One region of the Streptomyces sp. NPDC093261 genome, then DNA from elsewhere that is predicted to be linked to it. Evidence: riboswitches for the same ligand, from Rfam matches in the RefSeq annotation. Region 1 holds a riboswitch; each other region holds the start of a gene.
What was found. Region 1 has a riboswitch for thiamine pyrophosphate ahead of ACIP94_RS32525 (thiamine ABC transporter substrate binding subunit). Riboswitches for the same ligand answer to the same signal wherever they lie in the genome.
Positions count from the first base shown of each region.

Region 2: another riboswitch for thiamine pyrophosphate. It lies ahead of thiC (phosphomethylpyrimidine synthase ThiC); the one in region 1 lies ahead of ACIP94_RS32525 (thiamine ABC transporter substrate binding subunit).
Region 3: another riboswitch for thiamine pyrophosphate. It lies ahead of ACIP94_RS15330 (purine-cytosine permease family protein); the one in region 1 lies ahead of ACIP94_RS32525 (thiamine ABC transporter substrate binding subunit).
Region 4: another riboswitch for thiamine pyrophosphate. It lies ahead of thiO (glycine oxidase ThiO); the one in region 1 lies ahead of ACIP94_RS32525 (thiamine ABC transporter substrate binding subunit).

Region 1 is NZ_JBIVNO010000022.1:68,579-76,418, forward strand. Features, by position in the region: gene tsf (translation elongation factor Ts) at 1-821, shown strand, start outside; gene pyrH (UMP kinase) at 1,025-1,783, shown strand; gene frr (ribosome recycling factor) at 1,949-2,506, shown strand; gene ACIP94_RS32515 (phosphatidate cytidylyltransferase) at 2,506-3,630, shown strand; gene rlmN (23S rRNA (adenine(2503)-C(2))-methyltransferase RlmN) at 3,809-4,915, shown strand; TPP riboswitch at 4,938-5,043, shown strand; gene ACIP94_RS32525 (thiamine ABC transporter substrate binding subunit) at 5,129-6,208, shown strand; gene ACIP94_RS32530 (ABC transporter permease) at 6,184-7,840, shown strand, end outside.
Region 2 is NZ_JBIVNO010000003.1:516,625-524,464, forward strand. Features, by position in the region: gene ACIP94_RS11445 (IclR family transcriptional regulator) at 1-756, shown strand, start outside; gene ACIP94_RS11450 (SsgA family sporulation/cell division regulator) at 856-1,293, shown strand; gene ACIP94_RS11455 (YibE/F family protein) at 1,399-2,868, opposite strand; TPP riboswitch at 2,907-3,063, shown strand; gene thiC (phosphomethylpyrimidine synthase ThiC) at 3,056-4,858, shown strand; gene ACIP94_RS11465 (hypothetical protein) at 5,057-5,929, opposite strand; gene ACIP94_RS11470 (metallophosphoesterase) at 6,123-7,232, opposite strand; gene ACIP94_RS11475 (LacI family DNA-binding transcriptional regulator) at 7,486-7,840, opposite strand, start outside.
Region 3 is NZ_JBIVNO010000005.1:321,111-328,950, reverse strand. Features, by position in the region: gene gndA (NADP-dependent phosphogluconate dehydrogenase) at 1-62, opposite strand, end outside; gene ACIP94_RS15340 (arsenic transporter) at 255-1,511, opposite strand; gene thiD (bifunctional hydroxymethylpyrimidine kinase/phosphomethylpyrimidine kinase) at 1,759-2,556, opposite strand; gene ACIP94_RS15330 (purine-cytosine permease family protein) at 2,553-3,983, opposite strand; TPP riboswitch at 3,975-4,069, opposite strand; gene ACIP94_RS15325 (endonuclease) at 4,476-5,132, opposite strand; gene ACIP94_RS15320 (DUF3140 domain-containing protein) at 5,140-5,478, opposite strand; partial or broken gene ACIP94_RS15315 (Dps family protein) at 5,588-6,048, opposite strand; gene ACIP94_RS15310 (WhiB family transcriptional regulator) at 6,048-6,302, opposite strand; gene ACIP94_RS15305 (thiolase family protein) at 6,447-7,634, shown strand; gene ACIP94_RS15300 (DUF6980 family protein) at 7,758-7,840, shown strand, end outside.
Region 4 is NZ_JBIVNO010000001.1:366,121-373,960, forward strand. Features, by position in the region: gene ACIP94_RS01705 (NAD(P)/FAD-dependent oxidoreductase) at 66-1,292, opposite strand; TPP riboswitch at 1,512-1,623, shown strand; gene thiO (glycine oxidase ThiO) at 1,622-2,788, shown strand; gene thiS (sulfur carrier protein ThiS) at 2,785-2,985, shown strand; gene ACIP94_RS01720 (thiazole synthase) at 2,988-3,782, shown strand; gene pknB (Stk1 family PASTA domain-containing Ser/Thr kinase) at 3,907-5,844, shown strand; gene ACIP94_RS01730 (deoxyribonuclease IV) at 5,904-6,803, shown strand; gene ACIP94_RS01735 (sulfite oxidase-like oxidoreductase) at 6,951-7,583, opposite strand; gene bfr (bacterioferritin) at 7,739-7,840, shown strand, end outside.

The DNA of each region.
Region 1 (7,840 bases):
CCGCCGACGTCAAGAAGCTCCGTGAGCTGACCGGCGCCGGCATGATGGACTGCAAGAAGGCGCTGGACGAGGCCGAGGGCAACGTCGAGAAGGCCGTCGAAGCGCTCCGCATCAAGGGCCAGAAGGGCGTCGCCAAGCGCGAGGGCCGCTCCGCCGAGAACGGCGCCGTGGTCTCCATCATCGCCGACGACAACTCCTCCGGTGTCCTTGTCGAGCTGAAGTGCGAGACGGACTTCGTCGCCAAGGGCGAGAAGTTCCAGGCCGTCGCCCAGGCGATCGCCGAGCACGTCGCCAAGACCTCCCCGGCCGACCTCGAGGCGTTGCTCGGCTCCGAGATCGAGCCCGGCAAGACCGTCCAGGCGTTCGTGGACGAGGCCAACGCCAACCTCGGCGAGAAGATCGTCCTGGACCGCTTCGCGCAGTTCTCCGACGGTTTCGTCACGGCGTACATGCACCGCACGATGCCCGACCTGCCGCCGCAGATCGGTGTGCTCGTCGAGCTGGACAAGCCGAACGCCGAGGTCGCCAAGGGCGTCGCCCAGCACATCGCCGCCTTCGCGCCGAAGTACCTCTCCCAGGAGGACATCCCGGCCGAGGTCGTCGAGTCCGAGCGCCGCATCGCCGAGGAGACCACCCGCGCCGAGGGCAAGCCCGAGGCCGCGATCGCCAAGATCGTCGAGGGTCGTCTGAACGGCTTCTTCAAGGACGCCACGCTGCTCGGCCAGCCGTACGCGCTGGACAACAAGAAGTCCGTCCAGAAGGTTTTGGAGGAGGCGGGTGTCACCCTGAAGCGCTTCACGCGCATCAAGGTCGGCATCTGAGTCCGTACCGCGATCGACAGGAGACCCGGATAGGGTCGAAGGTCGAAAGCAGTCGTCCGCGTCATGCGCGTGTGCCGTCCCGCACGCGCGCGTGACGGACGCAGATATGACGAGGAGGCCATTGCCGCTTATGGGATGCGAAACACACCCCATCGGCAATGGCCTTCTTCGTATGTGCAACACGTGAAAGAGGCGGGATCTCAATGACCACCAAGGCCGAGAAGAGCGACGACGGCAAAGTACGCGGCCGGTTTCTGCTGAAACTGTCCGGAGAGGCGTTCTCCGGCGGCACCGGACTCGGCGTCGACCCGGACGTGGTGCACGCCATCGCCCGTGAGATCGCGGCTGTGGTGCGCGACGGATCCCAGATCGCCGTCGTCATCGGCGGCGGCAACTTCTTCCGCGGCGCCGAACTCCAGCAGCGGGGCATGGACCGGGCCCGCTCCGACTACATGGGCATGCTCGGCACGGTCATGAACTGCCTGGCTCTCCAGGACTTCCTGGAGAAGGAGGGCATCGACTCGCGCGTGCAGACCGCGATCACCATGGGCCAGGTCGCCGAGCCGTACATCCCGCTGCGTGCCGTGCGCCATCTGGAGAAGGGCCGCGTGGTCATCTTCGGCGCCGGAATGGGCATGCCGTACTTCTCGACCGACACGACCGCCGCCCAGCGCGCCCTGGAGATCGACGCCGAGGCCCTGCTCATGGGCAAGAACGGCGTGGACGGGGTCTACGACTCCGACCCGAAGACCAACCCCGAGGCCGTCAAGTTCGACTCGCTCAGCTACGGCGAGGTCATCACCCGTGACCTCAAGGTCGCCGACATGACCGCCATCACGCTGTGCCGGGACAACAAGCTGCCCATCCTTGTCTTCGAGCTGCTGGCGGAGGGCAATATCGCACGGGCCGTGAAGGGTGAGAAGATCGGCACACTCGTGGGGGAGCAAGGCAGCCGGGGCTGACCGGACGCCGACCGGTCGGGGGTTCCGTCCGGGCGGCGGGCCCTGACCGGGGGATGGACAATGACCTGCCGGTCCGGAACCGTGCAGGAAGAAGACGCGACGCAGCCGGCCGCGGACCGACGAGTGACAGCTGCCGGGCCTACTCAAGACACGCAGGAGCAAGTGGTGATCGAAGAGACCCTCCTCGAGGCCGAGGAGAAGATGGAGAAGGCCGTCGTGGTCGCCAAGGAGGACTTCGCCGCGATCCGCACCGGTCGTGCGCACCCGGCGATGTTCAACAAGATCGTGGCCGACTACTACGGCGCACCGACGCCGATCAACCAGCTGGCCTCGTTCTCGGTGCCGGAGCCGCGCATGGCCGTGGTGACGCCGTTCGACAAGAGCGCGCTGCGCAACATCGAGCAGGCGATCCGCGACTCCGACCTGGGCGTCAACCCGAGCAATGACGGCAACATCATCCGCGTGGTGTTCCCCGAGCTCACCGAGGAGCGGCGCCGCGAGTACATCAAGGTCGCCAAGGGCAAGGGCGAGGACGCCAAGGTCGCGATCCGCTCCGTGCGCCGCAAGGCCAAGGACGCCATCGACAAGCTCGTCAAGGACGGCGAGGTCGGCGAGGACGAGGGCCGCCGTGCGGAGAAGGAGCTCGACGACACCACCGCGAAGTACGTCGCGCAGGTGGACGAGCTGCTCAAGCACAAGGAAGCGGAGCTCCTCGAGGTCTGATGAACGACTCTTCCTGGGGGGCGCCGCCACAGGCCGGGTACCGGGGGCCCAGCGACGCCGGATCGGCCCAGCGGACCGGTCCGGCGGGTCCCGCGTACGATGCGCATGACGCCCAGCAGACTCGCCCTGTGCCCATCGTGCCCGAGGTGCCCGCCCAAGGCGGAGACCAGGATGACGACCGGGGGGCCGCTCGGCTGAGCGGCCCCTTGTTCCGCGACGACCAGCCGCAGGCGCCGTCCCACTGGGCGGCCTCGCAGAATCCGGAGCCCATGCCCGACGCCCAGCAGCCGGCGCCCGCACCGCAGAAGAAGAGCGCGGGCCGTGACCTGGGCGCGGCCATAGGGGTCGGCGTCGGGCTCGGCGTGGTGATCGTCGTGTCGTTGTTCATCGTGAAGGCCGTGTTCGTCGGTGTCGTCGCGGTCGCCGTCGTGGTGGGCCTGTGGGAGCTGACGAAGCGGCTGGAGGAGCGCAAGGGCATCAAGGCGCCCCTCGTGCCGCTCGCGGTCGGCGGTGCGGCGATGGTCGTGGCCGGGTATGTGCGGGGCACTGAGGGCGCCTGGGTGGCGATGGCACTCACCGCGCTCGCGGTCCTGCTCTGGCGTATGACGGAACCCCCGGACGGCTATCTCAAGGACGTCACGGCGGGTGTCTTCGCGGCGTTCTACGTTCCGTTTCTGGCGACGTTCGTCGCCATGATGCTGACGGCCGACGACGGCCCGCAGCGCGTGCTGACCTTCCTGCTGCTGACGGTCGTCAGCGACACCGGCGCCTACGCGGTCGGCTGGCGGTTCGGCAGCCACAAGCTCGCTCCGCGCATCAGCCCCGGGAAGACCCGCGAGGGCCTCGTCGGTGCGGTGACCTTCGCCATGGGCGCGGGCGCGCTGTGCATGCAGTATCTGATCCACGACGGCTCGTGGTGGCAGGGCCTGCTGCTGGGTCTCGCGGTCGCCGCCAGCGCCACGCTGGGCGACCTGGGCGAGTCCATGATCAAGCGTGACCTGGGCATCAAGGACATGGGCACGCTGCTTCCGGGCCACGGCGGCATCATGGACCGGCTCGACTCACTGCTGCCGACCGCTCCGGTGGTCTGGCTGCTGCTCGTGCTTTTCGTCGGGAGCGGCTGAGGGATCGTTTCCCGTGCCGCTGCCGAGCGGTCCGCTCGCCGAGGGGCCGTCGTCCACAGGACGGCGGGCCCCTCGGCGTTCGGCCCCCACGCGGCCGTTAACCGTTGCCCGGCCGGCCCCCTCCCCGCCGGGCTTGGCCCCCGGGCCACACGAATGGATCTGCGACACTGGTAGGACCATGCCCAAGCCCGGAGAACTCACTTTCGTCGCGCCGCGCGGAGCCAAGACCCCGCCGCGGCATCTTGCCGATCTCACGCCCGCCGAGCGCAAGGAGGCGGTCGCCGCGGTCGGTGAGAAGCCGTTCCGCGCCAAGCAGCTCTCGCAGCACTACTTCGCGCGGTTCTCGCACGACCCGGAGCAGTGGACCGACATCCCCGCCTCCTCGCGCGCCCGGCTCCAGGAGGTGCTGCTCCCGGAGCTGATGACGGTCGTACGGCATCTGTCGACCGACCAGGACACCACCCGCAAGACGTTGTGGCGGCTCTTCGACGGGACGCTGGTGGAGTCCGTGCTCATGCGCTACCCGGACCGGGTCACGATGTGCATCAGCTCCCAGGCGGGCTGCGGTATGAACTGCCCCTTCTGTGCCACCGGTCAGGCCGGCCTCGACCGCAACCTGTCCACCGCGGAGATCGTGCACCAGATCGTGGACGGCATGCGGGCGCTGCGCGACGGCGAGATCCCCGGCGGACCGGCGCGGCTGTCCAACATCGTCTTCATGGGCATGGGCGAGCCCCTCGCCAACTACAAGCGCGTCGTCGGCGCCATCCGCGCCCTGACCGACCCCGCTCCGGACGGCCTCGGGCTCTCGCAGCGCGGGATCACCGTGTCGACCGTCGGGCTGGTGCCGGCCATCCACCGCTTCGCCGACGAGGGCTTCAAGTGCCGCCTCGCCATCTCCCTGCACGCGCCGGACGACGAGTTGCGCGACACCCTCGTGCCCGTCAACACGCGGTGGAAGGTGCGGGAGGTCCTCGACGCCGGGTTCGAGTACGTCGAGAAGTCCGGGCGCCGGCTGTCCATCGAGTACGCCCTGATCCGGGACATCAACGACCAGGCGTGGCGCGGTGACCGGCTCGGCCGGCTGCTCAAGGGCAGGCCCGTGCACGTCAATCTGATCCCGCTCAACCCGACGCCGGGTTCCCGGTGGACCGCGTCACGTCCCGAGGACGAGAAGGCGTTCGTCGAGGCGATCGCCGCCCATGGGGTGCCGGTGACCATCCGGGATACCCGGGGCCAGGAGATCGACGGAGCGTGTGGTCAGCTGGCCGCCACCGAGCGGTAGTCTGAAGGCCGTCCATATCTTCATATTCCGACAGGGGAGCGCCACAGCGCTGAGAGTGCGGGAGAGCCCGCAGACCCTCTGAACCTCGCCCAGGTCATTCTGGGTAGGGAGTTCGGTCTTCACTCGAGCTGTTGCGCCCTGCCCGGGACCCTTCGGGGCTCCCGGGCGGGGCCGCGTCTCTTCCTGGTCACCTCCAGGAGGAATTCAGTGAGCATCACCGGCAGGCAGTTCGCGGCCGTCGCCGTCGGGCTGGGCCTGGTCACGCTGTCCGCGTGCGGATCGTCCGGCCCCGCCGGCGGGAGCGGCGGCGATCCCAGGACCGTGACCCTCGTCAGCCACGAGTCGTGGGCCGCCTCCAAGAGCGTCATCGCGGCGTTCGAGAAGGAGTCCGGCTACCACGTCAAGGTCCTCACCGACGGCGACGCGGGCCAGGCCGTCAACAAGGCGATCCTCACCAAGGACAACCCCCAGGGCGACGTGCTCTTCGGCGTCGACAACACCCTGCTGTCCCGGGCGCTCGACAACGGCCTGTTCCAGCCGTACGCGGCCAAGGGCCTCGACCGGGTCGGCGCGCAGTACCAACTCGACAAGGACAGGCACCGGGTCACCCCGATCGACTACGGCGACATCTGCGTCAACTACGACAAGAAGTACTTCGCCGACCACAAGCTCGCCCCGCCTGCCTCCCTCGACGACCTCACCAAGCCCGCCTACAAAGACCTCCTCGTCACCGAGAACGCCGCCACGTCCTCCCCGGGCCTCGGCTTCCTGCTCGGCACCGCCGCCCGGTACGGCGACAACCGCTGGCAGGACTACTGGAAGAGGCTCAAGGACAACGGTGTGAAGGTGGTCGACGGCTGGGAGCAGGCATACGAGCAGGAGTTCTCCGGTTCGGCCGCGGGCCGCAAGGCGGGAGGCGACCGGCCGCTGGTCGTCTCCTACGCCTCCTCCCCGCCCGCAGAGGTCGTCTACGCCAAGCCGCGGCCCACGACCGCGCCGACCGGCGTCACGACGGGCACCTGCTTCCGCCAGATCGAGTTCGCGGGTCTGCTGAGCAACGCTCACAACCCCAAGGGCGCCAAGGCGTTCCTCGACTTCCTGATCAGCCGGAGGTTCCAGGAGGACATGCCGCTCAACATGTACGTCTACCCGGTCGTGCAGGGTGCGCGGGTGCCCGCCGAGTTCACCGCGTACGGGCCCGCGGCCAAGGACCCCGAGACCATGGCCCCGGCGAAGATAGCCGCCAACCGTGACCAGTGGGTCAGGTCGTGGACGTCGCTCGTACTGAAGTAGCCCCGAGGAACCGGGCGAACCGGGGCGGGGCCGCGCGCTTCGGGCTGATGGCCCTGCCCGTCGTGTTCTTCGGGGTCTTCTTCGCCTACCCCGTCGCCGCGATCGTCGCCCGCGGTCTGCGCGTCGACGGGGTGTGGCGCCTCGGGCGCCTGACGGAGGTGCTCGCCCAGGCCGACATCCGGCATGTGCTGTGGTTCACGACCTGGCAGGCTCTCGCCTCCACCGCTCTCACACTGCTGGTGGCGATGCCCGGGGCCTATGTCCTCGCCCGTCTGGACTTCCCCGGCAAGCAGGTACTCCGCGCGGTCGTCACCGTCCCGTTCGTACTGCCCACGGTGGTCGTCGGCACGGCCTTCCTGGCGCTCGTCGGCCGCGGCGGGCTTCTCGACGACCTGTGGGGCGTCCGCCTCGACACGACCGTGTGGGCGATCCTGCTCGCGCATGTCTTCTTCAACTACGCGGTCGTCGTTCGCACGGTCGGCGGTCTGTGGGCGCAGCTCGACCCGCGCCAGGAGGAGGCCGCACGGGTGCTCGGCGCCTCCCGCGCCGCGGCCTGGCGGACGGTGACGCTGCCCGCCCTCGGTCCGGCCGTGGCCGCCGCCGCCCTCATGGTCTTCCTGTTCACCTTCACCTCGTTCGGTGTGGTGCAGATCCTGGGCGGCCCCACCTTCTCCACTTTGGAGGTGGAGATCTACCGGCAGACCTCGGAGATCTTCGACCTGTCCACGGCCGCCGTGCTGACGATCGTGCAGTTCGTGGCGGTGGGCGCGATCCTCGGGGTGCACGCCTGGAGCGTGCGCCGCCGGGAGAGCGCGCTACGGCTGGTGGATGCGTCCCGCACGGCGCGCAGGCCGCGCGGGGCGGGCCAGTGGGCGCTGCTCGGCTCGGTCCTCGCCACCGTCGCCGTGCTGCTCGTCCTGCCGCTCGCCGTGCTCGTCGGCCGGTCGCTGGACGCACCCGGGTTCGCGTACTACGAGGCCCTGACGCACTCGGACGACGGGACCTTCCTCGTCGCGCCGATCAACGCGATCGGCAACTCGCTCGCCTACGCCGTCGCCGCCACCGTCATCGCCGTGCTGATCGGCTCCCTCGCCGCCGCGGCCCTCGCCCGCCGGGACGCCGGCCGCCTGGTGAGGGGCCTCGACGCGCTGCTGATGCTGCCGCTGGGCGTGTCCGCCGTGACCGTCGGCTTCGGGTTCCTGATCTCGCTGGACAAGCCGCCGCTGGATCTGCGCGGTTCCTGGATCCTGGTGCCGCTCGCGCAGGCGCTGGTGGGCGCCCCCTTCGTCGTACGCACCATGCTGCCCGTGCTGCGCGCCGTGGACGAGCGGCTGCGGGAGGCGGCGACCGTGCTCGGGGCCTCGCCCTGGCGGGTGTGGCGGGAGGTCGACCTGCCGATCGTGCGGCGGGCGCTGCTGATCGCGGCCGGGTTCGCGTTCGCCGTCTCCCTGGGCGAGTTCGGGGCGACCGTGTTCATCGCCCGGCCCGACAACCCCACGCTGCCCGTCGCGGTGGCGCGGCTGCTCGCACGGCCCGGCGACCTCAACTACGGCCAGGCGATGGCCCTTTCGACGATCCTGATGGTGGTGTGCGCGGTGGCGCTGCTGGTCCTGGAGAGGCTGCGAACCGATC
Region 2 (7,840 bases), on a different contig from region 1:
CCGGCGCAGTCCACCACCCTGATCGGGTCGGTGCAGCGGGCGATGCGGCTGCTGGAAGCCGTCGCCGACCATGAGTACGGTGCCCCCGCCAAGCAGTTGGCCCGGGAGGTCGGCCTGGCGCTTCCCACGGCGTATCACCTTCTGCGCACCCTGACCCACGAGGGGTATCTGCGCCGGGAGAAGGGCCTGTTCTTCCTCGGGGAGGCCGCCGAGCGGCTGAGCGGCAGCGCGACCCAGCAGAAACGTCGCGGCATGGTGCACGACGCGCTCGCACAATGGCGTGATTCGATCGGTGCGCCCGTCTACTACGCGGTCTACCGCGAGGGTGAGATCGAGGTCCTCGGAGTTGCCGACAGTCCGGGCCTCCCGGCGGCCGAGGAGTGGGCCGACTTCCGGGAGACCGGGCACGCCCACGCGCTCGGTCAGTGCCTGTTGTCACAGCTCGACGAGGAGGCCCGGCGGAATCATCTCGACCGCTATCCGGTGCAGCCGATCACCCCGTACACGCTGCGTGACAACCGCAGCCTGCTGCGTCGTCTGGAGCACCTCGAAGGGACGGAACCGGTCGTCGAGCGCCAGGAGTACGCGCTCGGCACGGCCTGCGCCGCGGTGCCCCTCACCACCGGCGCGACCGCGGCCGCAGTGGCCCTCTCCCTGCCCTCCCACCAGGCCGACCGGCTGCTGCCGGCGGCCCGTCGGCTGCAGGCGGAGATCGGCAGGCTGACAGGGACACTCGCCCTCTCTATCAGCATCTGAAAACTCACTCCTTGTGATCTGCTGTGTACGTTCAGCAAACTTCCCCCAGGTGTCAGGGGATCATTCCTGGCCAGTCGACGGCTACTGACGGGGTAGACGATGCGCGAGTCGGTGCAGGCAGAGGTCATGATGAGCTTTCTCGTGTCCGAGGAGCTCTCCTTCCGCATTCCGGTGGAGCTGTGTTACGAGACCTGTGATCCCTATGCGGTGCGGTTGACCTTCCATCTGCCCGGCGACGCCCCCGTGACCTGGGCGTTCGGTCGCGAACTGCTGGTGGACGGGGTGGGCCGGCCGTGCGGCGACGGCGATGTGCACATCGCGCCCGCCGAGCCGGACACCTTCGGCGATGTGCTGATCCGGCTCCAGGTGGGCAGCGACCGGGCGCTGTTCCGGTCGGGCGCGGTGCCCCTGGTCGCGTTCCTCGATCGCACCGACAAACTGGTGCCCCTCGGGCAGGAGGGCTCCCTCGCCGACTTCGACGCCCATCTGGACGAGGCGCTGGACCGGATCCTGGCGGAGGAACAGAGCGCGGGCTGAGACCGCACGGCGCCGTAACGGTTCCTCACGCCGTGACGGTTCCTCGCGGACGGTACCGGCGCGGTGAGATGCCGTAACGCTTCTGCGGAGGTTCTCCGGGAAGTCTCAGTGCTTGCGGCGGCGCCCCCTCCCCCCGCGGGCCGGGACGGGAGCCGGGGCGGCGTCGGCCGTGCTCGAGCGGCGGTCCGCCGAAACGACGGCGGCCGCCAGGACCGTCGTCACCGGCACCGAGGCGACCAGCCCGATCGAGCCGACCAGCGTACGCACGATCTCCTCTGCGACCAGCTCGCTGCCCGCGACCGAGACCACGCTGCTCTGCGCGATCGAGAACAGCAGGAGCAGGGGCAGGGCCGCGCCCGCGTACGCCAGAACGAGCGTGTTGACGACCGAGGCGATGTGGTCGCGGCCGATGCGGATGCCCGCACGGTACAGACCGCGCCAGCCCATCGAGGGGTTGGCCTCGTGCAGCTCCCAGACCGCGGACGTCTGGGTGACGGTCACGTCGTCGAGGACGCCGAGGGAACCGATGATGACCCCGGCGAGCAGCAGACCGCTCATGTCGATGTGCGGGTACAGACCGTGGATCAGTCCGGTGTTGTCGTCCGTGTTGCCGGTCAGCGCGGCCCAGCCGATGAACTTCGAGCCGAGGAGGCCGATCAGCGACAGGGAGACGAGCGTGCCCAGTACCGCCACGGAGGTGCGGGCCGAGAGGCCGTGGCACATATAGAGGGCGATCAGCATGATGGCGCTCGACCCGACCACGGCCACGAGCAGAGGATTCGAGCCCTGGAGGATCGCGGGCAGGATGAAGAGGCTGAGCAGCAGGAAGCTGACGGCCAGCGCGACGAGGGCCATGACGCCGCGCATCCGGCCCACGACCACCACCGCCACGGCGAAGATGCCGGCGAGCAGGGCCATGGGGAACTTGCGGTCCACATCGGTCACGGAGTACTGGAGATCCTTGGGCGCGGAGGGCTCGTACGCGGCCACGACCTTCTCGCCCTCGTGCAACTGCCGTGACTGGTCCGGCTGGACGATCTCCGTGAACGTACGGCCCGTGTCCTTGCCCGTGTCGACACGGACGGTCGCCTTCTTGCAGGTGCCGGCCGCCGTCTGCGGGGTCGATGAGTCGCCGGTGAGGGAGGTGTCGCCGACCGGACCCCCACCCGAGGCGTTCACGGACTTGCAGTCCACCGCCACGACCCTGGTGACCGTGGCCTGCTGGGTCTGCCGGTCGAAGCCGACGCCGGAGCGCTTGTGCGAGGGAACACCCCCGGGCCACAGCACCACGAGACCGACGATGACCGCCGCGGTGAACGGGATGAGGATCGCGGCGATGACCCTGCGCAGATGGCGTGACACGGGGGCCGCGGGGCCGTGGCTGTGACTGTGGGAGTGGCCGTGTCCACCTACGGACCCATCGCCGTGGCCGGCGCCGGGCCCATGGCCATGGCCGTCTCCGGGGCTCTGTTTGTCGCCCGGGCCATGGTGGTGTGGCGGCTCGGACGGTGGGTGCGAGGGGTGATGCTGTGTAGGGGGCACCGCCCGATCATCGCAAGAACGGGTGAGGCCCACTGTTCAGCCCGCCTAATTAGACGCTAGCGTGAAGGGACTTTTGCACGCGCGGGAGCTCGGAGCACCGGGCTGAGAGGGCGCTGACCTCCGCAGACGCGATGTTTCACGTGGAACATCAGCGAGCGGAGACGGCTGCGCCGACCGCTGAACCTGTTACCGGGTAATGCCGGCGTAGGGAGTAGGTCTTATGACCGTCAAGGACGTACGCACGCCTGCCTCCGCTCAAGGGGAAGAGCCTCAGGAGGCCGGGAAGTCCATCGGCTGGCACAAGGCGTATATCGAAGGCTCGCGCCCCGATCTGCGGGTGCCCGTTCGTCAAGTGCATCTCACCAACGGGCAGTCGGTCAGCCTGTACGACACCTCCGGCCCGTACACCGATCCAGTCGCCGAGACCGACGTCCGCCGGGGACTTGCGCCGCTGCGGGAGAACTGGATCATCGCCCGCGGCGACACCGAGGAGTACGCGGGCCGCCCCGTCCGTCCCGAGGACGACGGGATCAGGCACACCTCGCCGCGCGGCGGCCTGCGCAATCTCGACGCGGTGTTCCCGGGGCGCCCGCGTCAGCCGCGCCGCGGGCGTGAGGGCAGCGCGGTGACGCAGCTCGCCTACGCGCGCCGCGGGGAGGTCACGCCGGAGATGGAGTTCGTGGCTCTCCGGGAGAACGTGTCGCCCGAGGTCGTCCGGGAGGAGATCGCGGCGGGCCGCGCGGTGCTGCCGGCCAACGTCAACCACCCGGAGATCGAGCCGATGATCATCGGCAAGCGGTTCCTGGTGAAGGTCAACGCCAATATCGGCAACTCCGCGGTCACCTCCTCCATCGAGGAGGAGGTCGAGAAGATGACCTGGGCGACCCGCTGGGGCGCCGACACGGTCATGGACCTGTCCACCGGCCGCAATATCCACACCACCCGTGAGTGGGTGTTGCGCAACTCCCCCGTACCGATCGGCACGGTGCCGCTCTATCAGGCGCTCGAGAAGGTCGACGGCAAGGCCGAGGAACTGACCTGGGAGATCTACAAGGACACGGTCATCGAGCAGGCCGAACAGGGTGTGGACTACATGACGGTCCACGCGGGCGTGCGCCTGGCGTATGTACCGCTGACGGCGAGCCGCAAGACCGGCATCGTCTCGCGCGGCGGTTCGATCATGGCGGCGTGGTGCCTCGCCCACCACAAGGAGTCGTTCCTGTACGAGAACTTCGAGGAACTCTGCGAGATCCTCGCGGCCTATGACGTCACCTACTCGCTGGGCGACGGTCTGCGGCCCGGTTCGATCGCGGACGCCAACGACGAGGCGCAGTTCGCGGAACTGCGCACCCTCGGGGAACTCGGCCGTGTCGCCAGGCGTTTCCACGTACAGACGATGATCGAGGGCCCGGGACACGTCCCGATGCACAAGATCAAGGAGAACATCGATCTGCAGCAGGAGATCTGCGATGAGGCTCCGTTCTATACGCTCGGTCCGCTGACCACGGACGTCGCGCCGGCCTACGACCACATCACCTCCGGCATCGGTGCCGCCATGATCGCCTGGTGGGGCACGGCCATGCTCTGCTACGTCACACCCAAGGAGCACCTGGGCCTACCCAACCGTGACGACGTCAAGACCGGCGTCATCACCTACAAGATCGCCGCCCACGCGGCCGATCTCGCCAAGGGGCACCCGGGCGCGCAGGAGTGGGACGACGCGCTGTCGGACGCGCGCTTCGAGTTCCGCTGGGAGGACCAGTTCAACCTGGCCCTCGATCCGGACACGGCTCGCGACTTCCACGACGAGACCCTCCCCGCAGAGCCCGCCAAGACGGCCCACTTCTGCTCGATGTGCGGTCCGAAGTTCTGCTCCATGAAGATCAGCCAGGACATCGCGGAGCGGTTCGGCGGTGCGGTGACTGAGGGGGCGACGGCGCAGGAGGTCGCCGAGGGGATGCTCCAGAAGTCGAAGGAGTTCGCGGCGGGCGGGAACCGGGTGTATCTGCCGATCGCGGAGTGACCTTCCCGGGCGTCCTGAGCCCGCACGGCCCGGTGCCGGGGCGGGCCCAGGCGGAGGTTCCGGCCCGCGCTCCTTGGTGAGAGGCGGGCCGGGCTACGACGGGGGTGGTTCGGAGCGTGTCCGCTCCGGGTGAGGGCTCGGAGGCGGCCGCGTCGCCGCTGCTGATCGACTCGGCCGGCGGGCTGCCGGCCGAGTCCGTTACTCCGGCTGGTGGTCCGGGCCCCCGAAGTCCGGGCTGGTGAAGTCCGGGCTGCTGAAGGTGGGGCGCGGGCCGGCGGCAGGACCGCTGTCGGGGCTGCTGAAGCCTGGGCGGTCGTAGCCGAGGTGCGGGATGCGGCTGGGGGTCGGTTCGGGTGCCTTCCGGTTCATCGCGGCCGTGCCCGGTTCGGCGAGGGCCTCGCGGAGGAACGGCAGGATGCCGCGCTCCAGCAGGGCCTCGTGCCAGGCCTCCCGTGCCCGGGTCACCTCCGTGATCAACTTGCTCTGGGCTTCCGCGTTCTGGGCCGATGAGCTGTTGCGCAGGGCGGTGAGCAGCAGACCGGTCGCGGCGACCAGGATCGCCGCCGCGGTCACCGCGCCGAAGACCCACCCGGTGGTCAGGAGGGTCCGGGCGAACGCCTGGTCGGGGTTGACCATCTTGAGGATGTAGCCCACGAGCAGGAAGATCGCCGCCGCGGCACCGGCGAGGAAGGGGGCGAGAACCGCGACCACGGCACCGGCTCCGGCGCTCGCCGCGGCCTCCCCCACTGCGGCGGCGAGCCCCTGGCCGTCCGCCTCCGGTTCCGTGGAGTCGCCGTCGTCGGTGTTTTCCTGGACGGGCGGGGCGGCCGGCGCCGGACGGCGCAGCTCCTCCCGCACCTTCACATAGTGCTGGTATTCGGCGGCTGCCGCCGCGGTGATGAGGGCGGTGGCGTTCAGCGCCATGGTGCGCAGCTGTTCGGAGTTCAGCCGCTGTCCGACAGCGGCCGGATCCGGGTGCTGTGGTGCGGAGCGCAGCGCCTCACCGAGGATCCGCTCGTAGTCCTGGCGGTCCTCGCTCAGCAGGTGCCGCGGAACGCTGTTCATGTGCATCCCCCGATGCTCCGTAGGGCTGGTGGCTCGGCATGCTGACGAGCCGTCGGGCAGAAACGGAGGGGAGCCTGCTACGGATAAGCCGATGGTAGAGCGGCGACGGCACACGGTGACAGGGGGTTTCCGGAAATTGCCCCACGGCCCGGGCACTCCTCGGACGGCCCCCGTCGGGGAATGCCTGCCCGCCGAACGCTCAGCTATCCAGGGGCAGTTGCTGGACCAGCAGCTTTCCGGCCATGGTCACGCCGCCGTCCATCGCGATCGCCAACCCCTCCGCGTAGACATGGGGACCTTCGACGACCGGACCCGCGTCGTCGTCGCCGTCCTCCGAGCCGACCTCGCCGAGCAGATACGGGATGGGGCTGTGGCCGTGGACGATCCGCCTGCCGCCGTAGGTCTCCAGCAGGGACCGCACGGCGTCGGCGCCGCCCTCGTCCCGAAAGGAGAAGCGCTTGGTGAACTTCCGGAAGAGATCCCACACCTCGTCCGCGTCATTGCGCGTGAGCGTCTCGCGGATGGTGTCGTTGACCGCTTCGATGGAGTCGCCGTAGTCGAGGTAGGCGGTGGTGTCCGAGTGGACCAGCAGGTGCCCGTCGACCTCCTCCACCGCGTCGAGACGGGCCATCCACTGGAGGTGGTGGTCCTGGAGGCGGTCCATGTCCGTCTTCTGGCCGCCGTTGAGCAGCCAGGCCGCCTGGAAGGTCGCGGTGCCCGCGCCCGAGTTGACGGGCGTGTCGCCGAACCGCTTGGCGCCGAGCAGCAGCAGCTCGTGGTTGCCCATGAGTGCCTTGCAGTAGCCACCGGCCGCGGCCGCCTCCGCGGACAGCCGCATCACCAGGTCGATCACCCCGATGCCGTCGGGACCGCGGTCGGTGAAGTCCCCGAGGAACCACAGCCGCGCCGTGCCCGCGCACCACTGGCCCTGGGCGTCGATGAGCCCCTTCTCCTGGAGAGCCGCCACGAGCTGGTCGAGATAGCCGTGGACGTCCCCGACCACGAACAGCGGTCCGGGCCCTTCGGCGGGGTGCGGGGCGGGCCCGTCCGCCGGGTCGGCGCTCACCTGGAGCGTGTCGTCGGGGGTGATGACCGGGAGGTCACGCTCGGTGGGCGTGTACGCGTCGGAGTAGCCGGGCGGGTATGCCTCGGGCGGTGTGACGGGTCCGGTGACCTCATCGGGGGGCGTGCTCTGTGTGTACGGACCGGTCTCGTGGACGTACGCGGGCACCCGGAAGTCGCGCAACGTCGCCGCTCGCTCCGCCTCGGGTCCCTGACCGGCCCCCTGAGTCATCGACCCCTCCACCATCGCGCCGCATCTGCACCGCATCGGACTGCCTGGTCGCAGCGGTCCGCGGGTGTCGTGGGCCCATCATAGGAATGCGGATCGCGCCATGTGATGACCCAGGGGTGGTGAATCGGGGAAGGACCCCGGCTCCCCGCGGCTTTCGCCCTGAATGGGCGGGGCTTTTCCCTGCTGCGACCAGGTACGTCTCCCGCCTGTGGGTGACGTGTGCGTCACCCGCCCGTGGGCGGTCCGTCACCCGTGGCATACCGACGGCTTACCCCTGCTCGGGCGACCGGGGCGGGCTGACCGTGGTCCGGGGCGGCCGGCGCTGGGACGAGGTGCGCACGATCAGCTCCGTCGGTATGACCTGCTCGACCGGCTGGTCCGACTCGATGCCCTCGATGGCGTCGATGAGGAGCTGGACCACTGCCGTGCCGATCCGGCGCGGCTTCAGGGACAGCGTGGTGACGGGCGGCTCGGTGTTCGCGTACACGGCGGATTCGCTGCAGCAGACGAGCAGCAGGTCCTCGGGGACGCGCAGCCCGTAGCGGCGGGCGGCGGCGAGCAGATCGGTGCCGTTCGGGTCGAAGAGTCCGTAGACCGCGTCGGGGCGGTCGGGGCGGGCCAGC
Region 3 (7,840 bases), on a different contig from region 1:
CGGGCCAGGTTACGGCCCATCACCGCGAGTCCGGTGACGCCGATCTGGGCGGTCGCCTGCATGCTGTGCTCCTTGGGTCCGGATCCGCCCCTGCCCGCGCGTCCGGCGGGTGCGGCGGATGTCGCTCGGTACGGCATGTGCCGCTGTACCGGTCAAGTACGGACGACGGGGCACCGGTTGCTCACCGGGGAGGGCGGGATCTGCGCGGCGGCCGGACGTGAGGTGTGGCCCGAGGGGCGGGGCGGAGGCGGTGCTCACGTCCCGACGACGTGGAGGGAGGCCCACAGCGCCACCACCGCCCCCGCCAGGGCGGTCGGCACCGTGATCGCCGCGAGCCGGGTGAACTCCCTGAGATCCACGCCATGGCTGTGCTGATGGACGATGCGCCGCCACAGCAGCGTGGCCAGCGATCCGGCGTAGGTCAGATTGGGGCCGATGTTCACACCGAGCAGCACGGCCAGCACCGCGCCGGGCCCGGACGGGGCGGCCAGCGGCAGCAGGACCAGGACCGCCGGGAGATTGTTGATCAGGTTGGCCAGCAGGGCCGCCAGGGCCGCGACCCCCAGCAGGGCGGGAAGTCCCGTACCGCCCGGGATCAGCCGGCCGAGGGCGTCCGAGAGCCCGTTGTCCACGACGGCGCGCACCACGATCCCCAGGGCCAGCACGAAGGCCAGAAAGGACGGTGCCGCCGCCCGCACCACCGTGAGCGGGGTGGCCTTGCGCCGGACGAGCGCACGGCCGGCGAGGACCAGCGCACCACCCAGCGCCGACCACGCCGGGTCGATGCCGACCGCCGAGGCGACCACGAAACCGGCGAGCGTGCAGGCGACGGTCACCAGCGCGAACAGCGGTGGCTGCGGCGTTTCGCCTGGCCCCTCGGCCGTGGCACCGGCCGCCAGGTCACGACGGAAGAAGTGCCGGAAGACGACATACTCGGCCCCGATGGCCACCAGCCACGGCAGGGCCATCAGGGCGGCGAAGCGGGTGAAGCTCAGCCCGGCCGCGCCGAACGCGAGCAGGTTGGTGAGGTTGGAGACCGGCAGCAGCAGCGAGGCCGTGTTCGACAGATGCGTGCAGGCGTACAGATGCGGCTTCGGGCGTGCGCCCATCCGGGCCGCCGTCGCGAACACCACGGGGGTGAGCAGCACGATCGTGGCGTCCAGGCTGAGCACCGCGGTGATCACCGAGGCGAGCGCGAAGACGGCGGTCAGCAGCCGGCCGGGACGGCCCGCCGCCCAGCGCGCCATCCACGCGCCGCAGGCCCGGAACAGGCCCTCCGTGTCGCAGAAGTGCGCCACCACCAGGACGGCGGCCAGAAAACCGACCACCGGCCCCAGGCGCCCCGCCTCGGCCCGCGCGTGGTCCAGCGACAGCGCTCCGGTCGCCACCGCGATCCCGGCGGCGGGAACCGCCACGACCGCCTCCGGCAGCCCGAAGGGACGGACCACCGCGCCGGCCAGCACGGCGATGAGCAGGAGGACGGAGAGGGCCTCGGCGAGCGGGGTGTTCAGGGCACGGTCCTTTCCTTGAGCGGGGCCTGGAGGGCCTTCGAGCGGGAGCGATGCCGCCCTTCCATCACACCAGGCCGGTCAGCCGGTCCATCACACCAGGCTGAACGGCGGACGTCCGCACACCGGGCCGGGCGGTCGGCTCCGGCCCCCGGACCGGGCGGTCGGCTCCGGCACGCCGGGCCGTCAGCGCTCCCCGGTTGCAAGGCGCGGCAGGCACCCGTGCGCCCTCCACCGCCCCCGCTACCCCTCAGCCAAGCCCCCGCAGCCGCCACCCGTGGTCCACCGGCCCGACGCCGGCGCCCAGTGCGAAGCCCGCCGCGATGGCCGCCGTGACGTACTCCTTGGCCCGGCGCACGGCCTCGGGCACGGGGAGGCCCTGGGCGAGCCCGACCGCGACGGCCGAGGCGAGGGTGCAGCCCGTGCCGTGGGTGTGCCGGTTGTCGTGGCGCTCGGCGCGCAGCCAGTGCTCCTCTCGGCCGTCCGTCAGCAGGTCCACGGCCGCCCCGGGCAGATGCCCGCCCTTCACCAGGACCCACCGGGGCCCGTACGACAGCAGACGCGCCGCCGCCCGGCGCATCCCCGGCTCGTCGGTCACCCGCAGGCCGGTCAGCTCCGCGACCTCGTCCAGATTGGGCGTGGTGACCGTGGCGAGCGGCAGCAGCCGGGCGCGTACGGCGTCCAGGGCGTCGTCGGCGAGCAGCCGGTCCCCGTGCTTGGAGACGCTGACCGGGTCCACGACCACCGGGGCCGACACGTCGGTGAGGAGGTCGGCCACCGTGGTGACCAGCGCGGGTGAGGCGAGCATGCCCGTCTTGACCGCCTGGACGCCGATGTCGTCGACGACGCTGCGGTACTGTGCGCGGACCGCCTCCGCGGGCAGCTCCCAGGCGCCCTGCACGCCGACGGAGTTCTGCGCGGTGACGGCGGTGATCACGCTCATTCCATGCGCGCCGAGCGCCAGCATCGTCTTGAGGTCGGCCTGGATCCCGGCACCACCGCCGGAGTCGGATCCGGCGATCGTGAGCACACGGGGCGGCGCGGTCATGCGCGACCCTCCTCTCGGGTCTCTTTGGTCCTTCCACCATCTCGGGCCTGTCGGACGCGCAGGGGTGCGTACACCGCGAGCGCCACCACGAACGCCACGTAGTACGAGAGGTCGGCGCCGTGCAGCGCGTGGGCGACCGGGCCCACATACAGGCCGGTGTCCATGAACGGCACCGCCGCGGCGAAGGCGACGGCGAACGCCAGCACCGGCGGCCATGCCGGCCGGGGCCGGGCGGCCTCGGCGGCGAGGTCGATGTCGCCGCCGCGCCGGGCGAGCCAGTCCACGAGCACGATCGCCACGAACCCGGGGATCCAGTAGCTCACGAACAGCAGGACGTTCTGGAAGCGGGCCGTCGTGTCGGCCGCGTGCATCCACAGCACCAGCGGGAAGCCGAGCACCACGGCGAGCGCGGCCGCCGCCGGACGCGGCATGCGCACGCCCACGGTCTGCAGCGCCAGCGAGCCGCTGTAGTCGTTCATCGCGTTGCTGCACAGCGCCGCCAGCGCCACGGCCAGCAGCCCGAAGGCGCCCGCCGTGCCCCCGCCCAGCAGCGTGTTCACTCCGGCGGCCGTCTGGTCGGTCAGCGCGGACGCGCCCCACAGCCCGAGGACCTGGACGGCCACGAAGGACACCACGATCCCGAGCAGCGTGCACCAGAACATCCGGGACCGGGAGGTGGTGCGTGGCAGATAGCGGCTGAAGTCGCTGGCGTACGGGGCCCAGGACAGGGCCAGGCTGAGAGCGATGGTGCTGGTGAGCACGAAGGCGCCCGCCCGGTCGGCGCCGTGCGCGCTGCCCGTCGAGGCCACCCGGACGCTGCCGGTCATCCGCAGCGCGATCAGCGCGAAGGCGGCCGCGAGCACGAAGGTCATGACGATCTGGAGGCGGTGGATTGCCTCGTAGCCGAGGACTCCGAGGGCTCCCTGCGCCAGCATGACGACAAGGACACCCAGCCAGAACGGCCAGCCGCACAGCCGCGCCAGCGCGTCCCCGCCGAAGAGCCCGATCAGCGCGTCCCAGGCGATCGACGACAGCCACTGCAGCACACCGGGCAGGGCCACCGCACGCCCGAACGCGAGCCGGGCGAGCGGGAGCTGACCGGCGCCGGTGCGGCTGCCCCAGGTGCTCAGATAGGCGGTGGGCACCGCGCCGAGCACCGTGCCGAGGACGACGGCGGCGAGCGCGGTGGTGAAGTCGAGGCCGAGCGCGATGCCTATGGTGCCGGTGAACACACCGGTCATGGTCAGATTGGGCGCGAACCACACGGTGAACAGCCGGCCCGCGCTGCCGTAGCGATGGGTCTCGGGGACGGGCGCGATGCCGTGCCCCTCCACCCGAAGATCGCCGGGAGCGCTGGGCATCCGGCCGTCGAAGACGGTGCGCGGGCCGTCGGCGGGCAGCCCGCCGGGAACATGCGCCAATGGCATGAAAGACATCCCTCCGCCAGTACGAACTGGTTCAGGTTCGACGGGTGTGATCTCAGCCCCGAGTGGGGGCACCCCGTGTCCGGTACGGCGGCAAGATTAACCCGAGCCCCGGGATGCGCCATACGCAAGGGCCGGTGCCGGCTCCGGCAGCGGCCCCTCGCTCCCCGCGTCCTGCGGCGTCAGCGCCGGGTGCGGAGGAAGCCGAGTGGTGCCGCCCGCCAGGCGGCTGCCGAGGTTGGTCGTGGCGGGGTTGGTCGTGGTGCGGGGTGGCGGTCGGCGAGACGAGCTTGCCGCCCCGGTAGAGGATCGTGTCGACCACCTCGCGGCTGTTCGTGACCGCGTTCTCGTCGCAGACCAGTGCGTCGCCGCCCTTGGCGGGCAGGGTGCCGCCGCGCACGAGCCGGACCCAGGCGCCGGTGAGGCCGCCCGCCGCGGCGAACTCCGCGATCTGTCACCGGAGCGTGTGTGTGCACGACGAACCCTGGGCGGACCCTAGGCAGCGTGTTCCAGGACCTCCTGCGCCACCTTCTTGTCCAGGGCCGCACGCACCAACGCGGCCGACAGCACCGCGGGTTCGGTGTCTCCGGCGAGCCGCACCAGCCGCCGCGGCTCCTTGGGCAGGCCGAGCCGCTCCGCCCCGGACAGGGCCTTGTCGTCCAGATACGGCCCCACCTCCGGCCAGACCCGCTGTACCTCCCGCAGGAAGATGTCGGCGCCGGCCGGCCCCATCCCCGGTATCTCCTGGAGCAGCCGGCGCAGCGCCGCCACGTCTCCGTCCGCCTCCTTGCGCATCCGCCGCAGATCGCCGCCCCAACGCTCCGTCAGCAGCTCGGCCCCCTTCCCGAGCTGAGTCGCCGTGCGCTCGTCGTAGCGCCGGTAGCCGCCCCGCCCCAGCGCGTCCACGCGCTCCTGCCAGTCGGCCCCGGCCATGCGCCGCGGATCCCGCAGACCCGCCTCCTGTAGCGCCCGCACCGTCTCGAGGGCGATCGAGGTACGGATGCGGGCGCTGAGCAGCAGGGCCATGAGCAGCAGCCGGTAGAGCGGCTGCGGGGCGTCCTTCAGCGGGATGCCGGCCTCCTCGACATAGGTGCGCCCGTGCTCGCCGACCAGTTCCGCGACGACACGGTCCGCCTTGCCGCGGCGGGGCACGGCCGTCTCACCTCCCCGGTTTGAGCGGGTCGTGGCCGATGGTCATCAAGCGGTGGCGCCGCTCGTCGTCCTCGGCCTCGGGCTCGTTCTCCAGGTCCTGCCGGTCGGTCACGGTCTCCACCACCTCGCGCATCACCTGGACGTCGTCGTCGGTCAGGTCCGTGCGCCGCTTCTGCAGGATCGCGAGGACGTGCCGCCCGGTCGGCGTGCCCGCCCGCTCGGGCAGCGGCTCGGTGTCCTCACCCGCGTCCCGGACCCGCAGCCAGGCCGCGAGCTCCTGGGAGGTCATGTTCACCACGCGGTGGAACTCGTCCCACAGCGCGTCCATCTCCAAGGCGTCGGTCATGACGTACTCCTCTCCTCCCTCGTCGGCCGGTCTCTCTTCGCCCCCGTCGGCCGGTCCCGCCCTCGTCGGCGGGCCGGGCCGCCCGGTGCTTCAGTCCTCCAGCGGCCGGTTCGGCCTCGAACGTCCAGTGCTGCCTCCCCGGCTCCGCGGAGAGGCCGATCGGCAGATCCTGGGTGACCGGATCGGCCTTCTCCGTGGCGTCGATCCGTCCGCGCGGCCGTCCGGTCGCCGTCTCCGGCGACTCCGCCGTCAGCCGCACGACGTCCGTATCGCGCGGTCGGCCGTCCTTCACGCCCGGCGGACCCAAGGCGGACGCGACGGTCTCCGGCCGCCCGCCCGGCGGGACGCCGAGCGCGGCGGCCCGCTCGGCCACCGTGTCGGCGTACGAACGTGCCGTGGCCGCCACGTCGTCCGGTTGGCGGTGGACCGAACGAAACCCCGGTCCGACGATGTTCCAGTGGGCCTGCCTTCCGACGAGCGAGAGCGCGAGCAGACCCACCAGGGTCTCCTGCAGGGTGTCCCCCGTGACCGGCGTGCGGACTCGGGCAGCATGCTGCGCACCACGGTCATCACGCGCTTCTCCTTGTCGTCCGGTGCCTCCCGGTCCGGAGCAGTTCGGCACGTTCCTTCTCGCCCGTTCCGCCCCACACACCCGCCGTCTGCCCACTGCGCAGCGCCCAGTCCAGGCACTCGCCGATCACCGGGCACCGGCCGCAGATGCGCTTGGCTGCGGCGGTCTCCTCCAGTGCCGGCCCCGTGGTCCCGACCGGGAAGAACAGGTCGGGGTCCTCGCCCTCGCATGCCGCGTACCGCAACCACTCCATGGCCGCCCGGGTGCCCGGGGCGGATGGGGTGAAACCCTGTGGATGACCGGCTGCGAGCGGGGAGCTTCCCGGTGGGCCGTCGTCGGTCTATAGTTCAAAACTAGCGGTGCTAATTAATGGTTGAGGCCGATCAGGAGTCCCGTCGTGCGTACCGTCCACTTCGCGGCAGCCCGCCGCACCCCCATCGGCAAGCTGCGTGGCGCCCTGTCCCCCGTACGGCCCGACGACCTCGCCGCCTCGGTGATCCGCGCCCTGGTCGCCGAGGCGCCCGGCCTCGACCCGGCCCGTATCGACGACGTCTACTGGGGCGCCGCCAACCAGGCAGGCGAGGACAACCGCAATGTCGCCCGCATGGCCGCCCTCCTCGCCGGGCTGCCCGCATCCGTCCCGGGCGCCACGGTCAACCGGCTGTGCGCCTCCGGCCTGGAGGCGGTGACGACAGCCGCCCGCACGATCGCCGCGGGCGAGGCCGACATCGTGCTCGCGGGCGGCTCCGAGTCCATGAGCCGCGCCCCCTTTGTGCTGCCCCGCCCCGACGAGGCGCTGCCGCCCCGCATCGAGACCTACGACACCCGTCTCGGCTGGCGCCTGGTCAACCCCGCGATGAAGGACCTCCACGGGCTGCTCTCCATGGGGGAGACCGCCGAGGAGGTCGCGGAGCGGTACGGCATCGGGCGAGACCGTCAGGACGAGTTCGCGCTGCGCAGCCACCGGCGGGCCGCGGACGCCCGCAAGAACGGGTGGTTCGACGGTGAGCTGCTGCCCGTGACCCGGCCGGACGGGGTCGTGGTCGCCGCCGACGAATGCGTGCGCGAGGACACCTCGTACGAGAAACTCGCCCGCCTCAAGCCGGTCTTCCGTCAGGACGGCACCGTCACCGCGGGCAACGCCTCGCCCATGAACGACGGTGCCGCCGGCCTCCTCCTCGTCAGCGAGGAGGTCCTCGAGGAGCTCGGCCTCGAGTCCCTCGGCCGCTATGTCGCGGGCGCGTCGGCCGGCGTCCACCCGGATGTGATGGGCATCGGGCCCGTCCCCGCCACCGAGAAGGCCCTCGCCCGGGCCGGCTGGACGATCGGCGGCATCGAGGAGGCCGAACTCAACGAGGCGTTCGCCGCCCAGACCCTCGCCTGCGTCGACCGACTCGGCATCGACCGGGAGCTGGTCAACCCGGATGGCGGCGCCATCGCGCTCGGGCACCCGCTCGGCTGCTCGGGCGCACGCATCCTGACGACCCTGCTGCACCGGATGCGCCGCACCGGGGCGTCCCGTGGGCTCGCCACCATGTGCGTGGGGGTCGGGCAGGGCAGCACGGTGCTCGTCGAACGCCCGTAGGGGCAGGGCTCAGCGCGCCCCGGCGCGGCGCCGGTGGACGAGGGGGACCACGGGCCCCCGCTCGGCGACCGTCGCAGCCGTGATCTACTGCGACGACACGAACGATCGACGAGAGCCGAGGCGATGGCCCGACACTGCTGTGCGGCGATGACGGACCGGGTGAACCGGCGCTGCGAGCGGCACGACGACCCTTTCGCCTGCCCGGA
Region 4 (7,840 bases), on a different contig from region 1:
GGGACCCCGGGCGTCCCGCGAACGGGGGGATGCGCGGGCCCGGACGGACCACCCGGTCCGTGCCCCTACGCCGACGCCTCCTTCAGCGGGCGCGAGGGGTCCGCCAGCAGGTCGGCGTCCATCGGGGTGCCCGATTCGATCAGGCGGCGGCCCTGCGCCAGGTCCCGGGGCCGGCCCACCGCCAGCAGGCCCACCAGGCGGCCCGAGCGCAGCCAGCACACCGCCCAGGCGGCGCCCTGCGGGTTCCCGCGCCAGACGGTGGTGTCGGCCGAGGCGTGGTGGCCGACGTACTGCACGAAGCGGCCGAACTGCTCCGACCAGAAGTACGGCACGGGGTCGTACGCCATCGGCGTCTCCCCGATGATGTTCGCGGCCACCGTGCGCGGGCCCTGGAGGGCGTTGTCCCAGTGGTGAACCAGCAGGCGCTGCTCATACCGCCCCGAGGGGAAGGACGCGCAGTCCCCGACCGCGTACACGTCCGGCACCGACGTGCGCAGATGCTCGTCGGCGAGCACTTCCCCGTGCGCCCCCAGCTCGATGCCCGAGCCGGCGAGCCACGCGGTGGCCGGGCGCGCTCCGATGCCCACGACCACCGCGCCCGCGGGCACCCGGGACCCGTCGTCGAGCACCACGGCCCCCGGCTCGATGCGGTCCACACGCGCGTGGGTGATCAGTTCGGCCCCGCTGTCCGCGTACCAGGCCGCCATCGGCGCGGCGACCTCCGCGGGCAGCGCGCCCGCGAGCGGCCGGTCCGCGGCCTCCACCACGGTCACCGCACAGCCCGCCTCGCGCGCCGCGGTGGCGAACTCGGCGCCGATCCAGCCCGCGCCCACCACCACGATGTCGTGCTGGTCGGCGAGGACCGGCCGCAGCCGCTCGGCATCGTCCAGCGTGCGCAGCAGATGCACCCCGGGGACGCCTTCCGCGCCCGGGAGCTGGATCGGTTCCGCTCCGGTGGCGAGCACGAGCACGTCGTACGGGACGGGGCCCTCGACGGTGTCCAGCTCATGGTCGCCGGGGCGCAGCCCGATCACCTCGCAGCCCAGCCGCAGCTCGATGCCCAGGGCCTGGAAGTCGACGTCGAAGGCGGAGCCCTCGGCTTTGCCGAGCAGCACGGCCTTGGACAGCGGCGGCCTGTCGTAGGGCTGGTGCGGCTCCGCCCCGATCAGCGTCACCCCGCCGGTGAACCCCTGTTCGCGCAACGCGACCGCGGTCTGCACCCCGGCCATGCCCGCACCCACGACGACGACGCGCCGTGCCGAATCGCCCCGTTCCTGCGTCTGCTCGCTCACCTGATCACCCTAGCCAACTGACAATGTGTCAGTCAGCGGGCATGCTGAGTGACCTGCTGCACAGCACTCGTCCCGCTGCCTGCCGCGACCTGCCCCAACCGTGTCCGCCGGGAACCGGGGCGGTCCTCCCTGCGCCTACCCGCCGCGGCACGTCACAACCTCGACCCCCGGGAGGCTCCCTTACCGGCGCGGACGGGCACGGACTAGGGTGGCCCCCGTACAAGCACTCGCGGGAGCCCGGACGCACCGGGCTGAGAGGGAGGCTGGCGGCCTCCGACCGTACGAACCTGATCCGGATCATGCCGGCGAAGGGAGGGGGCTGACCGCCCATGTCGCCCATGCGTACCTCGGACGTCCTCGTCGTCGGGGGCGGGATCATCGGACTCGTCACGGCCTGGCGTGCCGCGCAGCGCGGGCTCGCCACGACCGTGGTCGATCCCGCCCCGGGCGGCGGCGCCGCCCAGGTGGCCGCGGGGATGCTCGCCGCCGTCACCGAACTGCACTACGGCGAGCAGACGCTGCTCGCGCTCAATCTGGAGTCGGCACGGCGCTACCCGGACTTCGCCGCCGAGCTGACCGAGGCCACCGGCCGGGATCTCGGATACCGCCGGTGCGGCACGCTCGCCGTCGCCCTGGACGCCGACGACCGCGCCCATCTGCGGGACCTGCATGCCCTGCAGCAGCGCTCCGGCCTTGCGTCGGAATGGCTGAGCGGACGCGAGTGCCGGCGCCTGGAGCCGATGCTCGCCCCCGGGGTGCGCGGCGGCCTCAAGGTCGACGGCGACCACCAGATCGACCCGCGACGGCTGGTCGCGGCCCTGGTCACGGCGTGTGAACGGGCCGGGGTCGCCTTCCACCGAAGCTGGGCCGAGCGGCTGACGGTGGTGCGGGAGCGGGCCGCCGGAGTCCGGACCGCCGACGGCACCGACCTCCCCGCGGAACAGGTCGTACTCGCGGCGGGCAGTCTCAGCGGGCAGCTCGCGGGGGTGCCCGACGAGGTGCTGCCGCCCGTACGCCCCGTGAAGGGGCAGGTGGTGCGGCTGACCGTGCCGAAGCGGTACGCCCCGTTCCTGAACCGCACCGTGCGCGCTGTCGTCCGCGGCGGCCACGTCTACCTGGTGCCCCGCGAGAACGGCGAGCTGGTGGTCGGCGCCACCAGCGAGGAGCTGGGCTGGGACACGACGGTCACCGCGGGAGGGGTGTACGAGCTGCTGCGCGACGCGCACGAGCTGGTCCCCGGCATCACGGAGCTGCCGCTCACCGAGACCCGGGCCGGACTGCGCCCGGGCTCCCCGGACAACGCGCCGCTGCTCGGACCGACCGAGCTGGACGGCCTGCTGCTGGCCACCGGGCACTACCGCAACGGCGTCCTGCTCACCCCGGTGACCGGCGATGTCATGGCTCATGTCCTGACCACGGGCGACCTCCCGGACGAGGCACGGCCCTTCACCCCCCGGCGGTTCGCCGCCACCGCGCTCACGGAGCAGCCCGCATGAACATCTGTGTCAACGGAGAGTCCCGCCAGTTCGCTCCCGGCACGGCACTCGACGCCGTCGTACGGGTCCTGACCGCGGCCCCCTCGGGTGTGGCCGCCGCCCTCAACGAAACCGTCGTCCCGCGTACGCAGTGGCCGTCGACACCGCTCCGGGAGGGCGATCGCGTCGAGGTCCTCACCGCCGTCCAAGGAGGCTGATCATGGCCGACGATCCCTTCGTCCTCGGTGGCACGACGTTCTCGTCCCGGCTGATCATGGGGACCGGCGGCGCGCCGAGCCTCGAGGTCATGGAGCGGGCGCTGGTGGCGTCCGGCACGGAGCTGACGACGGTCGCGATGCGCCGCGTCGACGCCTCGGTGCACGGCTCGGTGCTGTCCGTGCTCGACCGGCTCGGGATCCGGGTGCTGCCCAACACGGCGGGCTGCTTCACCGCGGGTGAGGCGGTGCTCACCGCGCGTCTCGCGCGCGAGGCTCTCGGCACGGATCTGGTGAAGCTGGAGGTCATCGCCGACGAGCGCACCCTGCTGCCCGACCCGATCGAGCTGCTGGACGCGGCCGAGACCCTGGTCGACGACGGTTTCACGGTACTGCCGTACACGAACGACGACCCGGTCCTCGCCCGGAAGCTGGAGGACGTCGGCTGCGCCGCGATCATGCCGCTCGGCTCGCCGATCGGCTCCGGGCTCGGCATCCGCAATCCGCACAACTTCCAGCTGATCGTGGAGCACGCGCGCGTGCCGGTGATCCTGGACGCGGGCGCGGGCACGGCCTCGGACGTGGCCCTGGCGATGGAACTGGGGTGCGCGGGCGTGATGCTCGCCTCGGCGGTCACCCGCGCGCAGGAGCCGGTCCTGATGGCGGAGGCGATGCGGCACGCGGTGGAGGCGGGCCGGCTGGCCCGGCGGGCGGGGCGCATCCCGCGCCGGCACTTCGCGGAGCCGTCGTCGCCGACGGAGGGCATGGCGCGCCTGGACCCGGAGCGGCCCGCCTTCTGAGGGCGGGCACGGCCGTCCGCCGGGCGGGGGCCGAGTGCGGCGTGCGTCACAGCTCGGCTGCAGTCATACCCCCCGGCAGCGGCAAACGAGGGGACCGACCGTGGTCCCTCGTAGACTCACCTGCGTGGATACGACCCTTCAGGACCCTCTCGTCGGGCAGGTGCTCGACGGCCGCTATCGCGTCGACGCGCGGATCGCGATCGGCGGGATGGCCACGGTCTACCGGGCCCTGGACACCCGCCTCGACCGGGTCCTCGCGCTCAAGGTGATGCACCCGGCGCTGGCCGCCGACGCGTCCTTCGTGGAGCGCTTCATCCGCGAGGCCAAGTCGGTGGCGCGCCTGGCCCACCCCAATGTGGTGCAGGTGTTCGACCAGGGCACCGACGGGTCCTACGTCTACCTCGCCATGGAGTACATCGCGGGCTGCACCCTGCGGGACGTGCTGCGCGAGCGGGGGGCGCTCCAGCCGCGCGCCGCCCTGGACATCCTGGAGCCGGTGCTGGCCGCGCTGGGCGCCGCGCACCGCGCCGGGTTCGTGCACCGCGACATGAAGCCGGAGAACGTCCTGATAGGCGACGACGGCCGGGTCAAGGTGGCCGACTTCGGCCTCGTCCGGGCCGTCGACACCGTCACGAACACCACGGGCGCGGTCCTCGGCACCGTCTCCTACCTCGCCCCCGAGCAGATGGAACACGGCACGGCCGACCCCCGGGTCGACGTGTACGCCTGCGGGGTGGTCCTGTACGAGATGCTGACCGGCGCCAAGCCGCACGGCGGCGACTCCCCCGCCCAGGTGCTCTACCAGCATCTGAACGAGGATGTGCCGCCGCCGTCGGACGCCGTGCCGGGGCTGGCGATCGAGCTCGACGAACTGGTCACGGCGGCGACCGCCCGCAGTCCCGAGCTGCGTCCCGACGACGCGGTGGCGCTCCTCGGCGAGGTGCTCGACGCGCGCAGCACGCTCACCGCGGAGCAGCTGGACGCCGTACCGCCGGGGGCCCTCGCCGCGGAGCACGACAGCTCGGGGGACCGTACGAGCGTGATCCCGCGCCTGGTGCCGGTCCGCCCGGTGCACGGCGACCCCGAGGGGCCCGGGGACCCCGCCCGCGACACGGCCGTGGTCAACCGGACGAGCGTGCTCCAGACCCCGCCGTCCGAGCCCGCCGGGCGCTCCGCGCGCCCCCGCCGGCTGCTCGCGCTCGTCCTTGCCGCGCTGGTGGCGTTCGGGGTCGGCACGGGCGTCTGGTACATCAACTCCGGGCAGTTCACCAAGGTGCCGCCGCTGCTGGCGAAGACCGAGGCCGAGTCACGGGCCCGGCTTCAGCGGGCCGGGCTCGAGGTCGGGCAGGTCCGGCACGCCTACAGCGACACGGTGAAGCCCGGCACGGTGATCAGCACCGATCCGTCGGCGGGCGAGCGCATCCGCTCCCACGACGCGGTGACGCTGACCCTCTCCGACGGTCCCGAGACGGTGCAGGTGCCCGATGTGAAGGGCGAACCGCTGGCCAGCGCGCAGGAGCGGCTGAAGAAGGCCGGCCTGGTCCCGGGCATGGTCACGCAGGCGTTCAGCGAGGGCGTGGCCAAGGGCTCCGTGATCGGCACGGACCCGGGGGCGGGCACCAAGCGCCACGGCGGTTCGGCGATCGCGCTCACCGTGAGCAGGGGCAGCCCGGTGGAGGTTCCCGAGGTCACCGGCTCCGACCTCGACGACGCCACGACCCGGCTGCAGGACGAGGGCCTGAAGGTGCGGATCGCGGACACGCAGGTCACCTCCGAGTTCGACGCCGGCAAGGTCGCCCGGCAGTCCCCGGACCCGGGCAAGCAGGCCGCCGAGGGCGACACGGTCACGCTGACCGTCTCCAAGGGCCGCGAGCAGGTCGAGGTGCCGGACGTGGTCGGCGACAACGTCGACGACGCGCGCAAGACCCTGGAGGCGGCGGGCTTCCAGGTCGAGGAGGACCGCGGCCTGCTGGGCCTGTTCGGCGACACGGTCAAGGACCAGTCGGTGAAGGGCGGGCAGAAGGCGCCCAAGGGATCCACGATCACGCTCAAGATCCGCTGAAGGGCCCCCGACGGCGCCCGGCCGCCCGGGCGCCCGGGCCCGCGTGACACCCTTGGAGCGTGAGCACTCCCCAGTCCACCGGCGCCCTCGGCGCGCCCGCCGCCCTCCGCAATCCCGTCGGCAGTCATGTCCCCGTGGCGGGGGGTCTGCACTCCGTCGGGCTGGCCTATGCGCGGGACATCGGGGCCGAGGCCGTGCAGGTCTTCGTCGCCAATCCACGGGGCTGGGCGACCCCGGCCGGCAATCCACGGCAGGACGAGGCGTTCCGGGCCGCGTGTGCCGCCGGCTCGACACCGGTGTACGTCCACGCGCCGTATCTGATCAACTTCGGCTCGCACACCGAGGCGACGGTCGAGCAGTCGGTGGAGTCTTTGCGGCACTCGCTGCGCCGGGGACGTGAGATCGGGGCGCTGGGCGTCGTCGTGCACACCGGGAGCGCCACCGGCGGGCGGGAGCGGGCGGTCGCGCTGCGGCAGGTGCGCGAGCGGGTGCTGCCCCTGCTGGACGAGCTGGCACACGACGACGACCCGTACCTCCTGCTGGAGTCGACCGCGGGCCAGGGCGCCTCCCTGTGCTCGCGCACCTGGGACTTCGCGGCGTACTTCGAGGCGCTGGACGCGCATCCCCGGCTGGGTGTGTGCCTCGACACCTGCCATGTCTTCGCGGCCGGGCACGATCTGACGGGGCCGAGCGGTATGCATCAGACCCTGGATCTGCTGGTGGACACCGTCGGCGAGGGGCGGCTGAAGCTGGTCCACGCGAACGACTCCCAGGAGAGGGTCGGCGCCCACAGGGACCGTCACGCGAACATCGGCTCCGGCCATATCGGCGAGGATCCGTTCCGCGCCCTGATGACCCACCCGGCCACCGCGGGCGTGCCCCTGATCATCGAGACGCCGGGCGGGAAGGAAGGCCACGCGGCGGACGTGGAGCGACTGAAGAAGCTACGGGAGGGCTGACCGCCCCGGGCTTGCCGGGGGGCCGCGGGCTGAGCGCCCCGGGCCTGGTAGCGGGCCGTGGGCTGACCCCCCGCGCTTGCCGGCGGGCCGTGGGTTACCGCGGTGGCGGGCCGTGGGTTACCGCGGTGGCGGGCCGTCGCGCCGCGCTCACAGTTCCGGGCCGTCGCCGGGTTCCTCCTGGTAGGAGTAACGCTGTTCCCGCCAGGGGTCGCCGATGTTGTGGTACCCGCGCTCCTCCCAGAAGCCGCGCCGGTCGGCGGTCATGTACTCGACACCTCGGACCCACTTGGGGCCCTTCCAGGCGTACAGGTGCGGGACGATCAGACGCAGCGGGAAGCCGTGCTCGGCGGTGAGCAGTTCACCGTCCTTGTGGGTGGCGAAGATCGTCCGTTCCGAGGCGAAGTCGGCGAGGCGGAGGTTCGCGCTGTACCCGTACTCCGCCCAGACCATGACATGGGTGACGGCGCGGGCCGGAGGGGCGATCTCGAGGATCGTGCGGGCCGGGATGCCGCCCCATTCGGCCCCGAGCATGCTGAACTTCGTGACGCAGTGCAGATCGGCCACCACGGTCGTGTACGGCAGGGCCGTGAACTCCTCGTGGTTCCAGGAGTGCTTCTCGCCGTCCGCGGTGGCGCCGAAGACCCGGAAGTCCCATCGTTCGGGGCGGAACTTGGGCACCGGGCCGTAATGGGTGACCGGCCAGCCCCGCTGCAGTCGCTGTCCCGGCGGAAGCTCGGACCGTACCGCTTCTCCTGACATGCGCTCCACCGGATGACCCATGACTCCATCCTGACAGACCGCAGAGGGTGCATCCGACCACCCGCAGCCCAATCCGGGCAACTCGCACTAAGCATGCACTTACTGGACGCCCCTGTGTGCCGGTGCAATCATGCGGCGCAATCCGCCAGTCCCCCCGCTTGGAAGGAGCCCGGGCGATGCAGGGCGACCCCGAGGTCATCGAATTCCTCAACGAACAGCTCACCGGCGAGCTGACCGCGATCAACCAGTACTTCCTGCACGCGAAGATGCAGGAGAAC